DNA from 2 places in the Paraburkholderia sp. JHI2823 genome. Region 2 is predicted to be linked to the other one. Evidence: riboswitches for the same ligand, from Rfam matches in the RefSeq annotation. Region 2 holds a riboswitch; the other holds the start of a gene.
The links. Region 2 has a riboswitch for glycine ahead of gcvT (glycine cleavage system aminomethyltransferase GcvT). Riboswitches for the same ligand answer to the same signal wherever they lie in the genome.
Positions count from the first base shown of each region.

Region 1: it holds a riboswitch for glycine, as region 2 does, so the genes downstream of both, VSR34_RS22210 (D-amino acid dehydrogenase) here and gcvT (glycine cleavage system aminomethyltransferase GcvT) in region 2, are expected to answer to the same signal.

Region 1 is NZ_JAYMRY010000021.1:105,148-111,506, reverse strand. Features, by position in the region: gene VSR34_RS22215 (KUP/HAK/KT family potassium transporter) at 1-753, shown strand, start outside; glycine riboswitch at 1,347-1,445, shown strand; gene VSR34_RS22210 (D-amino acid dehydrogenase) at 1,594-2,847, shown strand; gene VSR34_RS22205 (LysR family transcriptional regulator) at 2,941-3,891, opposite strand; gene speB (agmatinase) at 4,067-5,041, shown strand; gene VSR34_RS22195 (aldehyde dehydrogenase family protein) at 5,121-6,359, shown strand, end outside.
Region 2 is NZ_JAYMRY010000008.1:4,542-10,900, forward strand. Features, by position in the region: gene VSR34_RS11370 (UvrD-helicase domain-containing protein) at 1-576, opposite strand, end outside; gene VSR34_RS11375 (oxidoreductase) at 913-1,974, shown strand; glycine riboswitch at 2,175-2,275, shown strand; glycine riboswitch at 2,332-2,468, shown strand; gene gcvT (glycine cleavage system aminomethyltransferase GcvT) at 2,558-3,676, shown strand; gene gcvH (glycine cleavage system protein GcvH) at 3,764-4,144, shown strand; gene gcvP (aminomethyl-transferring glycine dehydrogenase) at 4,212-6,359, shown strand, end outside.

The DNA.
Region 1 (6,359 bases), on a different contig from region 2:
ATCACGACCATGCTTTTCGCGGCATTCGCGCACGTGCGGTGGAAGTGGCCTGTGTGGCGCGTCGGACTCGTCGCCGGGGTTTTCATGGTGGTGGACGCAGCGTTTGTCGCGGCCAATGCGTTGAAGTTTGCGGACGGCGGCTGGCTACCTCTCGCGATCGGCGGCCTCACGTTTCTGGTATCGACAGCCTGGCTGGTCGGGCTACGGGCGATGCGCCGCTCACGGGGTGATTCGGGCTTGCCGCTCGACGTCTTTATCGCAAGTCTCGCGAGAGACACGCCATACCGCGTTACGGGCACAGCCGTGTTTCTGATGGCCGCCGGTGACTCGGTGCCCACCACACTGCTGCACCACCTGAAGCACAATCAGGTGCTCCACCGGCAGGTGATTCTGCTGACCTTGCTGACCGAGGAGATACCACGCGTATCGCAGGAGGACCGGTTCGATGTGCAGTGCTTCGATCAGGGCTTCATTCGCATTGTGGGGCGCTACGGTTATCTGGAGTCGCTCGACGTGCCGGACCTACTTGAACAAGCCTTGCAGAAAGCCGGACGAGAGGCGTACGACGCGATGACCACCTCGTTTTACCTCGGGCGCGAGTCGCTCACGGTATCAAGGAAGCTGAATCCCGGCCGCCGTTTGCTGTTGAGTCTCTTTATTCTGCTGCGCAAAAATGAACTGGACGCGACCAACCACCTGAAGGTGCCGCCTAACCGTGTAGTCGAGATGGGGGCGCGGCTTGACCTCGAGTGAGGGAGGCGTGTGCGATACGATCGCCGCGGGCGGTGGCAAGCGCAGTCTAACCGGCGCCCATCTGGCTTTCGGTCGCGAAAGTGCGTCACGCGCACAAGCCGTGGCGGCTGACAATAGAGCTAGCCAGGTCTCGTACGCTACCGCCGCTGATCGCGCAAATATCTGAGTGGCCGGTGTGACGTCCTGAACGGACATCGAGACTACACAAGCTTGAATGACCGAAGGGGGGCGCAAGTACGCATCCGCTGAGAGTTAGACCCGAAATTCGTGGTCGTGGAGGTTTGAATGACGGGACTGCGCCTGAAGCTGCCTCACGAGGGGCGACACCTGAGCGTCAGCAATGGCCGAATTCCGTGCGTAGCTTCTTCGTCGGGATCCGGAGTATTGCGGGCGTTCCAATGGCAGGTTTCCTCGCTTGCTGATCTGCAGCTTCGGGTTGGCAAGCGACTGCCCGTGCTGTTTGTGTGCGCAAGTCGGAAGCGACAGCGACTCATGGGCGCTTGACGAGCCTTTCAAACGTCGCTCAGCACAATTGACCGTGAAAAATACCGCTTGCAGGCCGATTATCTTGCCGCTATCTTTGCACTGTTCGATGAGCTGCAGCGGGAGAGACCGTCACTGCGAAAGCGTGTGACGGCGCCGACGGAGCAACCGCCCCGGAAACTCTCAGGCAAAAGGACCCCTGCGGCGAGAACATCTGGAGAGCGGCGCGAACGCGCCCACCGAAGGAGATTCCTGCCCGCCGGATCGAGCGCGCGGCAGGAAGAAACTCTCAGGTCCATGGACAGATGGGGCACTGGTGTCGGAAACGACAGTGCTCAATCTAATCGGGACCATGTCATGTCACGAATCGCCATCATTGGCGCCGGAATTACCGGCGTCACGACCGCTTACGCCCTTGCAAAACGTGGTTTTCGCGTTGCGGTGTTCGAACGCCATCGTTATAGCGCGATGGAGACCTCCTTCGCGAATGGCGGCCAGCTGTCCGCGAGCAACGCCGAAGTCTGGAACAGCGCCGCCACGGTCCTCAAAGGCCTGCGCTGGATGCTCACGCGTGACGCGCCGCTGCTCGTGAATCCGCTGCCAGGTTGGCACAAATACACGTGGATGGCCGAGTTCCTGCGGCAGATCCCAAACTATCGCGCGAACACGCTCGAGACGGTGCGCCTCGCGATTGCGGCCCGTGAGCACCTGTTCGACACGGCGCGCAAGGAAGGGATCGAGTTCGACCTGGAGCAGCGCGGCATCCTGCACATCTACAAGGACCGCAAGAGCTTCGACACGGCCTCGAAGGTCAACGCCATCCTGAACGAAGGCGGACTCGATCGCCGGCCCGTGACGGCAGCCGAGATCCGGCAGATCGAACCGGCACTGGAGGGCGCTTTTTTCGGCGGCTTCTTCACGCCATCCGATTCCACCGGCGACATCCACAAGTTCACGCGCGGCCTTGCGAACGCGTGCGTGCGGCTCGGCGTCGAGTTCCATTACGACACGCAGATCGATGCAATCCGGCGCGGTTCGGACGGCGCTTTCACGCTCTCCACGCTGGAACAAGGTAATTCGCATGACGAAGCGTTCGACCGAATCGTCGTCTGCGCGGGCGTGAACAGCCGTGCATTCGCGTCGATGTTGGGCGACCACGTGAACGTTTATCCGGTAAAAGGCTATTCGATCACCGTATGTCTCGACGACGAGATCAGCCAGCGCGCCGCGCCGTGGGTCAGCCTGCTCGACGAGAGCGCCAAGATCGTCACGAGTCGGCTGGGCGCCGACCGGTTCCGCGTGGCCGGAACGGCCGAGATCAACGGCTTCAACCGCGACATCCGCGCGGATCGCGTCGCGCCGCTCGTCGAGTGGACCCGAAGCCTGTTCCCGCAGATCAACACCTCGCGCGTGATTCCGTGGGCGGGCCTACGGCCGATGTTGCCGAGCATGCTGCCGAAGGTCGGCAGGGGACGCATGCCGGGCGTGTTCTACAACACGGGGCACGGGCACCTCGGCTGGACTTTGTCGGCGGCAACGGCGGAGAACGTCGCCGCGCTGATCGAGGGCGCCGCCGGCAGTTCACGGGGAGTGCGCCTCGCGGTGTCCTGAGAGCAGCCTGCGGCGCAATGGCCGCCCGCATGCCCACGGCGTGCGAGCGCCATTTCATGCGTCTTCGCGGTTGCCGGACATGCCGCGCCGCCTTTACCTGCGGCGTGCAGGCTTCGTTTCGTCCTCGTGTTTGCCCGGTCGCTCGCTCAGCCAGACTTCATGCAGATCGACCATGAACGCCTGCAGGATCGAAGGCACAGCGGAAGCCCGGCGCGTCACTGCGCAGAACGGCGACTGCATGCCAAATTGCCCGGGGCCGATTCGCCGCATTTCGTCGCGCTCGACCCAACGTGTTGCGTAGTGGTTAGGCAGGAATCCGATATACGCGCCGGAAAGGATCAAGATCGCCTGCGCCTCGACGTTGTCGACGGTCGCCGCGGCTTTGCTCGCGCTGAGCATCTTCAGATCGTGCTGCTGCAGGTAGCCGCGCGCGGCGATGCGGCTCGCGGCGATCGCTTCGGTCTGGTCGCCGCCTTCCCGTGCGCTCGCAAAGAGCGGGTTCCCCCTGCCGCAATAGAGACCGTCGGGCTCGAGATAGAGCTCGGTGTAGTTCAGGCCTGGCACGTGTATCGGGAAATGCCCGATCGCGACATGCAGCCTGCCGTCCAGCACCCGCTCCTCGAGTTCCGCTGGCATGCCGATATAGACGTCGACGTGCACGTCGTCACCGCGCGAGACGAACTTCTGCAACGCCTGCGGCAGCGGCGAAGCGGTATCCGTCACCGTGTTGTCGATGATGCCGAGGTAGAGCCTTCCCGCGATATGTTGCTTTAACGCGTCCGTTTCCATGCAGAACGCCTCCACGGCGACCTGCAGGCGCTGGGCTGCCTCATAGGTCGCGAGTCCGTGCTCGGTGAGACGGAAGCCGCCGCGGCCGCGCTCGCACAGCTTGAGGCCGAGACGCGTTTCGAGCGTGGTCATCTGCTCGCTGATGGTCGACTGGCTGACGTTCAGGGTCGCCTGGGCCGCGGAGAAGCCGCCGCATCGCACGACATGCATGAAAACCCTGATTAGCTTGAGATCCACGTCCTGCAGTTGAATCATTGCCTGCGTTCCCCCTGATCGCTTGCTTCGGAAATTCCGATATGAACATCTGATCCCTGGGATTTCTGTTCAAAAAGATTGCGCACATAGTGTCTCAAAACGGCGGCCCGACAAAAACCGGGTCGTACACCGATCCTTGGCTGGATGACCTGGCCATTCACACACGGAGACACTCATGCCGGGCAACACGTACGAAACCGGGCGGCTCGACTTACCGTTCGTGGGACATTGCACGTTCGCGAAATCACCGGTCTGCCTCGACTGGGACCGTATCGATGCCGACGTGGCGATCCTTGGCGCGCCGAACGATATGGGTACGCAATGGCGTTCGGGCGCGCGCTTCGGGCCGCGCAGCATCCGCGAGGCGTCCACGCTGTTCTCGTTCGGCCACTCGGGCGTGTACGATCACGAAGACGACGCGCTCTATCTGACGCGCGACCAAGTGCGCATGGTCGACGTGGGGGACGCCGACATCGTCCATACCGACATGGCCGCGAGCAATGCCAACATCGAAAGCGCGGTGCGCAAGATTCTCGCGAACGGCGCGATGCCTGTGACGCTGGGCGGCGATCATTCGATTCACGCGCCCGTGATCCAGGCGTTCGAGGGACGCGGTCCGATCCACATCGTGCACTTCGACGCGCATCTGGATTTCGTCGACGAGCGGCATGGCGTGCGCTACGGGCACGGCAATCCGCTGCGGCGTGCCTCGGAAATGCAGCACATCAGCGGCATGACGCAACTCGGCATCCGTAACGTTTCGTCGTCGAACCGCAGCGATTACGACGCCGCGCGCGCAGCGGGCTCCGACATTCTCTCCGTGCGCGACGTGCGCCGGCTCGGGGCGGAGGGCGTGCTGGCGCGGATTCCTGAAGGCCGGGCCTACTACATCACGATCGACATCGACGGCTTCGATCCGTCCATCGCACCGGGCACGGGAACGCCGAGCCATGGCGGCTTCACCTACTACGAAGTGCTCGAAATCATCCAGGGACTCGCGCGCCGCAGCCACGGCAACGTCGTGGGCATGGACCTCGTGGAGGTGGCTCCCGCATACGACCCGGCAGGCACTACGCCGATTCTCGCGGCACAGCTGCTGCTGAATTCCATCGGCTTCATCTTTCACGCACGCAGCGAGCATCGGCGCTGAGGCATCGACACCGGCAACGGCACGCAAACCCAAATGCGCGGTGCGCTCACACGACGCCGCGCCAGATCAGGAGACAACCTTGCAATCCATCGTTAGCAATTATCTGGAGCGCTTCGGTGTGCGCGAAGAGACCCGGCGCTTTCTCGAGCAGCCCCAGCGCATGTTCATCGACGGCGCCTTCGTGCCGGGCGGCGCGGGCGAGGTGCTCGACGTGGTCGAGCCCTCCACGGAGGGCGTCATCACGCAGATTCCGCTCGCCACCAGAGGCGACCTCGATCGTGCAGTCGCGGCGGCGCGCGCGCAGTTCGACGGAGGTGCCTGGCGGCGTCTGAAGCCGCTCGAACGCGAGCGCCTGCTGCACCGTCTCGCCGACCTGATCGAAACTCACGCGGACGAGCTCGCCGAGATCGAGTCGATCGACGTCGGCAAGTCGGTGGCGAATGCGCGCGACGTGGATGTCCAGGGAACCGTCGATACCTTCCGCTATTTCGCGGGCTGGGCCTCCAAGCTGCACGGGCGCACCGTCGAGCCCTCGCTGCCCGGCAACTACCTTGCCTATACGCGCAAGGAGCCGGTGGGTGTGATCGGCATCATCGTGCCGTGGAATTTCCCGCTGCAGACGATGGCGTGGAAGCTGGCCGCGGCGCTCGCCGTAGGCTGCACGGCCGTGATCAAGCCCGCGGAGCTGACCTCGCTCTCGACGCTGCGCTTCGCACAGCTCTTGCAGGAGGCCGGCATACCGGACGGCGTGGTGAATGTCGTAACCGGGCTCGGCAACGTGATCGGCGCCGCGATGGCGCGGCATCCTGGCATCGACAAGGTGACGTTCACGGGCTCCACGGCGGTGGGCCGAGACGTTGGCAGCGCGGCCGTCGAAGGCATCAAGCGCGTCACGCTGGAGCTGGGCGGCAAGTCGCCGGTGCTCGTGCTCGACGACGCGGACATCGAGGCTGCCGCGCGTGCGGTCGCAAACGGCATGTTCTTCAACGCCGGGCAGGTGTGCGACGCGGGCAGCCGCGTCTACGTGCAGCGCAACGTCCACGAGCACTTCCTCGCTGCGCTGATCGACTACACCCGCACGCTCAAGATCGCGCCGGGCCTCGATCGCAACTGCTTCGTCGGTCCGCTCGTTTCGGCGCAGCAGAAGGCGCGCGTGACGTCCTATGTCGAGGCAGGCCGCCGTGAAGGCGCGGAGCTGGTGTACGGAGGGCGCAATGTGGAAGGAACGGGCTATTTCGTTCAACCAACGATCTTCGCGCATTGCCGCCCGACCATGCGCATCGTCAAGGAGGAAATTTTTGGGCCTGTGCTCGTGAGC
Region 2 (6,359 bases):
GACGGCCTGGTAGGCGTGCAGCGTCGCTACGTAGTTGCGATAGACGATGGCGGCCTGGTGCTCGTCCTCATTCGACGCGCTCGCGAGCGCCTGCTCCGGCATCACGAGGCCGTTCTTCCAGAGCGAGATGATCGACTGGATCTTGCGGATGAAACCCTTGTCGGTCGAACCCACCTGCTCCTGGATCATGGCGAAGCAGTCGTCCGAGTCCATGATCGAGAACTGGGGCTTGAGCCCCAGGTGCTCGGCTTCCTGGCGCAGGATCTGCACGCCCAGCGAGTGGAACGTGCAGACCGTCAGCTGGTTGGTCGGCACCTTGCGGCCTTCCTTGCCGGGCGTCGTGAGCGTCTTGCCTTCGAGCAGCTTGCCCACGCGCTCGCGCATTTCGGCGGCGGCCTTGTTGGTGAACGTGACGGCCGCGATATGGCGCGGCTCGAAGCCTTTCGCTTCGATGAGGTGCGCGATTTTTTGCGTGATGACGCGCGTCTTGCCGCTGCCCGCGCCGGCGAGCACGAGACAGGGACCGTCGAGATAGCGCACCGCTTCGCTTTGGGCGGGATTCAGGCCTGCGGACATCGTTGCTGGATTGGAAAAACGGGTGGTACGGCTGGGACGCGTGCGGATTTTCGTGGCGCTGCGGCGTCGGCTGAGAACGCCGACGCCCGGCAATCCGCACGGCGCGAGGCATGCGGACATCTCGCCCTCGCGCGGGAGGTGCGATGTTAACACGGCGCGGCGCTGCGCCGATGTCGCCCCCGATCTTCACGCGCCTCGCGGCCCTCGCCTCACCCCGCTCCCGCGGGCGCGCCGTGCCACAATAACGCCCTTCCGTCACCCGCGGCCGTGGCTCGCGCCGCGCCGCTCATTCAGCGGGGCCCTCCGGTTCCGTCGCTGAAAAAGAGGAAGCGCCAAATGACTGCAACGCAGACTGCACCGCTGCAAATCGGCCTGATGGGCTACGGCTTCGCCGGCCAGACCTTCCATGCCCCGGTGATCGCCCATAGCGGCGCCGCGCAGCTTGCCGCCATCGCGACGAGCCAGGGCGAGCGCGCCCAGGCCGACTACCCGGACGCAGCGATCGTCCCCGACCTCGACGCCCTGCTCTCGATCGACGCGATCGAGTGCGTCGTGATCGCCACGCCCAACGACACGCACTACGACCTCGCACGCCGCACGCTCGAGCGCGGCAAACATGTGCTCGTCGACAAGCCGGTCACGCTCACGGCCGAAGAAGCGCGCACGCTGGCGGCCATCGCGAAGCAGCGCGGCCTCGTTTTCGCGCCGTTCCACAACCGCCGCTGGGACGGCGATTTCCTCACCGTGCGCGAACTGATCGCGGGCGGCCAGCTCGGGCGCGTCACGCACTACGAATCGCACTTCGACCGCTTCCGCCCGCAAGTGAAGCAGCGCTGGCGCGAGGATGCCACGCGCGGCGGCGGCCTGCTCTACGACCTCGGGCCGCATCTGATCGACCAGACGCTCGCGCTCTTCGGCGCGCCCGAATCGATCACCGCCTTCGTCCACACGCGCCGGGACAACGCGAGCGCGCCGGATTACGCGCACCTCGTGCTGCGCTATGCGCACCACGACGCCGTGCTGCACGCCAGCGCGCTCGCCGCGTATGCGCCGCGCTTCGCGATTCACGGCACACGCGGCAGCTATCTGAAGAAGGGCCTCGACACCCAGGAGGATCAGCTCAAGGACGGGCTGCGCCCGGGGCAGCCGGGGTTCGGCGCGGGCAACGAGGCGGGCCGGCTGCACGTGCTGCGCGACGACGGCCAGGAAGCCGATCTCGAGGTGCCCAACGCGGCCGGCAACTACGCGGATCTGTACCGCGCACTCGCCGCTGCGATTCGCGAGGGCAAGGCGTTCCCGGTGAGCCCTCAGGACGCCATCGACGTCATGGCGCTCATCGAGCTTGCGATGCAAAGCGCGCAAGAAGGCCGCACGCTGGCGTTCGTGCGCGAGTCCTGAGCGTCGCCGCGCGGGTCGAGGCGCCGCCCGGCTCGCGTTCGGTTCGCCGCCAACCGAACCGCCCCCGTTTTTCGCCGCCGCCGCGCAGGTCGCACCGCCGATCCGCGCGAGCCAATGCCCGCAAAGCTTCCAGCGGTTTCGCCGCGCCGCGCGCCGAATTTTTCCGCATTGACACAGCCCCGACGCGTCGCGCACAATCGCTGCGCGCGCCGGGAGAGCGCGCCGTTTGCCTTCACTAGTGCAACCGGCGCCGCCGAAGGGGCAACCCACAAACTCTCAGGCAAAAGGACCGTGCGCGCCGGACCGCTGCTTCGCCGCTTCTGCGCTTTCTGCGCGAAGCCAACGAAGCAGCAGAAGGTCCGCAACTCTGGAGAGCGGCAGTAGAACGGGCGGTGGCGCAAAACTAACCGCCCCGCGTTCAGGCTGCCCACCGAAGGGGCGCGCGCCGCAATAAAGGGCGCAATCTCTCAGGTACCGAGGACAGAGGGGCCATGCAAGAATCGACCACGGGCATCGTGCCTGCGGCGCTTCCTGCATGGCCTTTTTCGTTTTCGCGCGATTTTTCGCGACTGCCCGAGGCCCCATGACCGAACTCAAACGCACCCCGCTGAACGACACTCACCGCGCGCTCAACGCCCGCATGGTCGATTTCGGCGGCTGGGACATGCCCGTCAACTACGGCTCGCAGATCGACGAGCATCGCGCCGTGCGCACCGACGCGGGCATGTTCGACGTCTCGCACATGTGCGTCGTCGAGTTTTCGGGCCCGAAGGCACGCGAATTCTTCTCGCGCGCGCTCGCCAACAACGTCGCGAAACTCATCACGCCGGGCAAGGCGCTCTACTCCTGCATGCTGAACCCCGAAGGCGGCGTGATCGACGACCTGATTGTCTACTACTTCGCCGACGACCAGTTCCGCACCGTCGTGAACGCGGGCACGGCCGAAAAAGACATCGCCTGGTTCGAAAAGCTCAATGCCGAAGGCGGCTTCGGCCTCGCCATCACGCCGCGCCGCGATCTCGCGATCGTCGCCGTGCAGGGCCCCAACGCGCGCGAAAAGGTCTGGCAGGTCGCGCCCTCCTCGCGCAGCGCCACGGAAGTTCTCAAACCCTTCAACGCCGCGAAGATCGAGGCGACGCCGTTCGGCGAGCTGATGATCGCGCGCACCGGCTACACCGGCGAAGACGGCTTCGAAGTCGTGCTGCCCGCCACCGCCGTGTGCGAGTTCTGGGACGCCCTCCAGCGCCAGGGCGTGAAGCCCTGCGGCCTCGGCGCGCGCGACACGCTGCGCCTCGAAGCGGGCATGAACCTCTACGGCCAGGACATGGACGACGGCGTCTCGCCGCTCGACGCGGGCCTCGCCTGGACCGTCGACATGAAAGAGCCGCGCGATTTCGTCGGCCGCCCGGCGCTGGAGGCGAACGGCTCGCGCATGGCCTTCGTCGGCCTGATCCTGCAGAAGGAAAACGGCAAGGCGGGCGGCGTGCTGCGCGCGCACCAGAAGGTGCTCACGCCGCACGGCGAGGGCGAGATCACGAGCGGCACGTTCTCGCCGACCATGCAGGAATCCATCGCCTTCGCGCGCGTGCCGAAGGGCGTGCAGCCGGGCGACGTCGTGCAGGTGCAGATCCGTGACAAGGCCCTTCCCGCAAGCGTGGTAAAACTGCCGTTCGTGCGCAACGGCAAGGTGCTCGTCGCCTGATCCGCAAGGATTTAAGCCGCGCACGCCCTCCCCTTTTTCAAGCAACAAGCGAACCAAAATTCGCCGAACCACGCACTGGAGCAACCCATGAGCATCCCGGCCGATCTGAAATACACCGAATCGCACGAGTGGATCCGCACCGAAGCCGACGGCACGCTGACCGTCGGCATTACCGACCATGCGCAGGAAGCGCTGGGCGACATCGTCTTCCTCGAGCTGCCTGACGCGGGCCGCGCGGTCGCCGCCGGCGACGCCGTCGCCGTGATCGAGTCGGTCAAGGCCGCCTCGGACATCTACGCGCCGGTCGCAGGCGAGATCATCGAGTCGAATACGTCGCTCGTCGATACGCCCGACCAGGTCAACGGTGCGCCGTACGAATCGTGGCTCTTCAAGATCAAGCCCGCCGCCGACGCCAAGCTCGATGCGCTGATCGACGCCGCAGCCTACGAAAAGGCCATCGGCGCTTAACTCCCGTAACCGCAACGGCGCGGCGGCGCGCTCGCCACGCGCACCGCCCGCGCCCGCAGGAACCCCCATGAAGCTCGAACACCCGGATCGTCTGATGAACTCCCCGCTCTCGCTTGCTGCGCTCGAAGCGCACGACGCTTTCGCCGCCCGCCACATCGGCCCTGACACGGCCGACCAGCAGGCGATGCTAGACGCGCTCGGCTTCGCCTCGCGCGCCGCGCTGATCGATGCGGTGATTCCGGCGAAGATCCGCCGCAAGGAGACGCTCCCGCTCGGGCCGTTCTCGCAGCCGCGCTCGGAAGCCGAGGCGCTCGCCGCCCTGCGCGCGCTCGCGGACAAGAACCAGGTGTTCCGCTCGTACATCGGGCAGGGCTACTACGACACGCACACGCCAGCCGTCATCCTGCGCAACGTGCTCGAAAACCCGGCGTGGTACACCGCGTACACGCCCTACCAGCCGGAAATCTCGCAGGGCCGCCTCGAAGCCCTCCTGAACTTCCAGCAGATGATCACCGACCTCACGGGCCTCGCGATCTCGAACGCCTCGCTGCTCGACGAAGCCACCGCCGCCGCCGAAGCCATGACGCTCGTGCAGCGCGTGTGCAAGTCGAAGTCGAACGTGTTCTTCGTCGCCGACGACGTGCTGGCGCAGACGATCGAGGTCGTCAAGACGCGCGCGAAGCCGATCGGCATCGAGGTGAAGGTCGGTCCCGCCGCTGAGGCCCCCAGTGCAGGCGCCTTTGGCGTGCTGCTGCAATATCCGGGCGTGAACGGCGACGTGCGCGACTACCGCGCGCTCGCGCAAGCCGTGCATGCAGCCGGCGGCTCGGTGATCGCCGCCGCCGACCTGCTCGCCCTCACCGTGCTCACGCCCCCGGGCGAATGGGGCGCAGATGTGGCCGTGGGCAATTCGCAGCGTTTCGGCGTGCCGATGGGCTTCGGCGGCCCACACGCCGCGTATCTCGCGGTGAAGGACGAATTCAAGCGCCAGATGCCGGGGCGCCTCGTCGGCGTGACCGTCGATGCGCAAGGCAACCCGGCGCTGCGCCTCGCGCTGCAAACTCGCGAACAGCACATCCGCCGCGAGAAGGCCACCTCGAACGTCTGCACGGCGCAGGCGCTGCTCGCGATCATGGCGAGCATGTACGCCGTCTATCACGGCCCGCAAGGCCTCAAGCGCATCGCGCAGCGCGTGAACCGCGTCGCCGCGATCCTCGCCGCCGGTGCGAAGCAGTTGGGCTACACGCTCGTCAACGAGTCGTTCTTCGACACGCTCACGTTCGAAGCCGGCCCGCGCACCCAGGCGCTGCACGACGCCGCCCTCGCGCGCGGCATGAACCTGCGCCACGTGAGCGAGACGCGCGTGGGCGTGTCCGTCGACGAAACCACGACGCGCGCCGATCTCGCCGATCTGCTCGCCGTGTTCGCGCAAGGCGCCTTCGCGGAGGAAGCGCCCTCGGTCGACAAGCTCGACGCCGAACTCGCCGCGAGCGCCACGGCAACGTTCCCGGCCGCGCTCGTGCGCGAAAGCGCATACCTCACGCATCCGGTCTTCAACCGTCATCATTCGGAAACGGAAATGCTGCGCTACCTGCGCAGCCTCTCCGACAAGGATCTCGCGCTCGACCGCTCGATGATCCCGCTCGGCTCGTGCACGATGAAGCTGAACGCGACCTCGGAAATGCTGCCGGTCACGTGGCCCGAGTTCGGCCGCATCCACCCGTTCGCGCCCGCCGAGCAGACCGTCGGCTACCGTGAGATGGTCGACCAGCTCGAGCAGATGCTCGTGGCCGCGACCGGTTACGCCGCCGTCTCGCTGCAGCCCAACGCGGGCTCCCAGGGCGAGTACGCAGGCCTGCTCATCATCCATGCGTACCATGCCTCGCGCGGCGAAGGCGATCGCAACGTCTGCCTGATCCCCGCTTCGGCGCACGGCACGAACCCCGCGTCGGCGCAAATGGCCGGCATGCAGGTCGTGGTCGTGGCGTGCGACGCACAAGGCAACATCGACCTCGCCGACCTCAAGGCCAAGGCCGAACAACACGCGGCGAAGCTCGCGGCGATCATGATCACGTACCCGTCCACGCACGGCGTGTTCGAAGAGAACGTCCGCGAAGTCTGCGAGATCGTGCACGCGCACGGCGGCCAGGTTTATGTCGACGGCGCGAACATGAACGCGATGGTCGGCCTCGCGGCCCCGGGCCAGTTCGGCGGC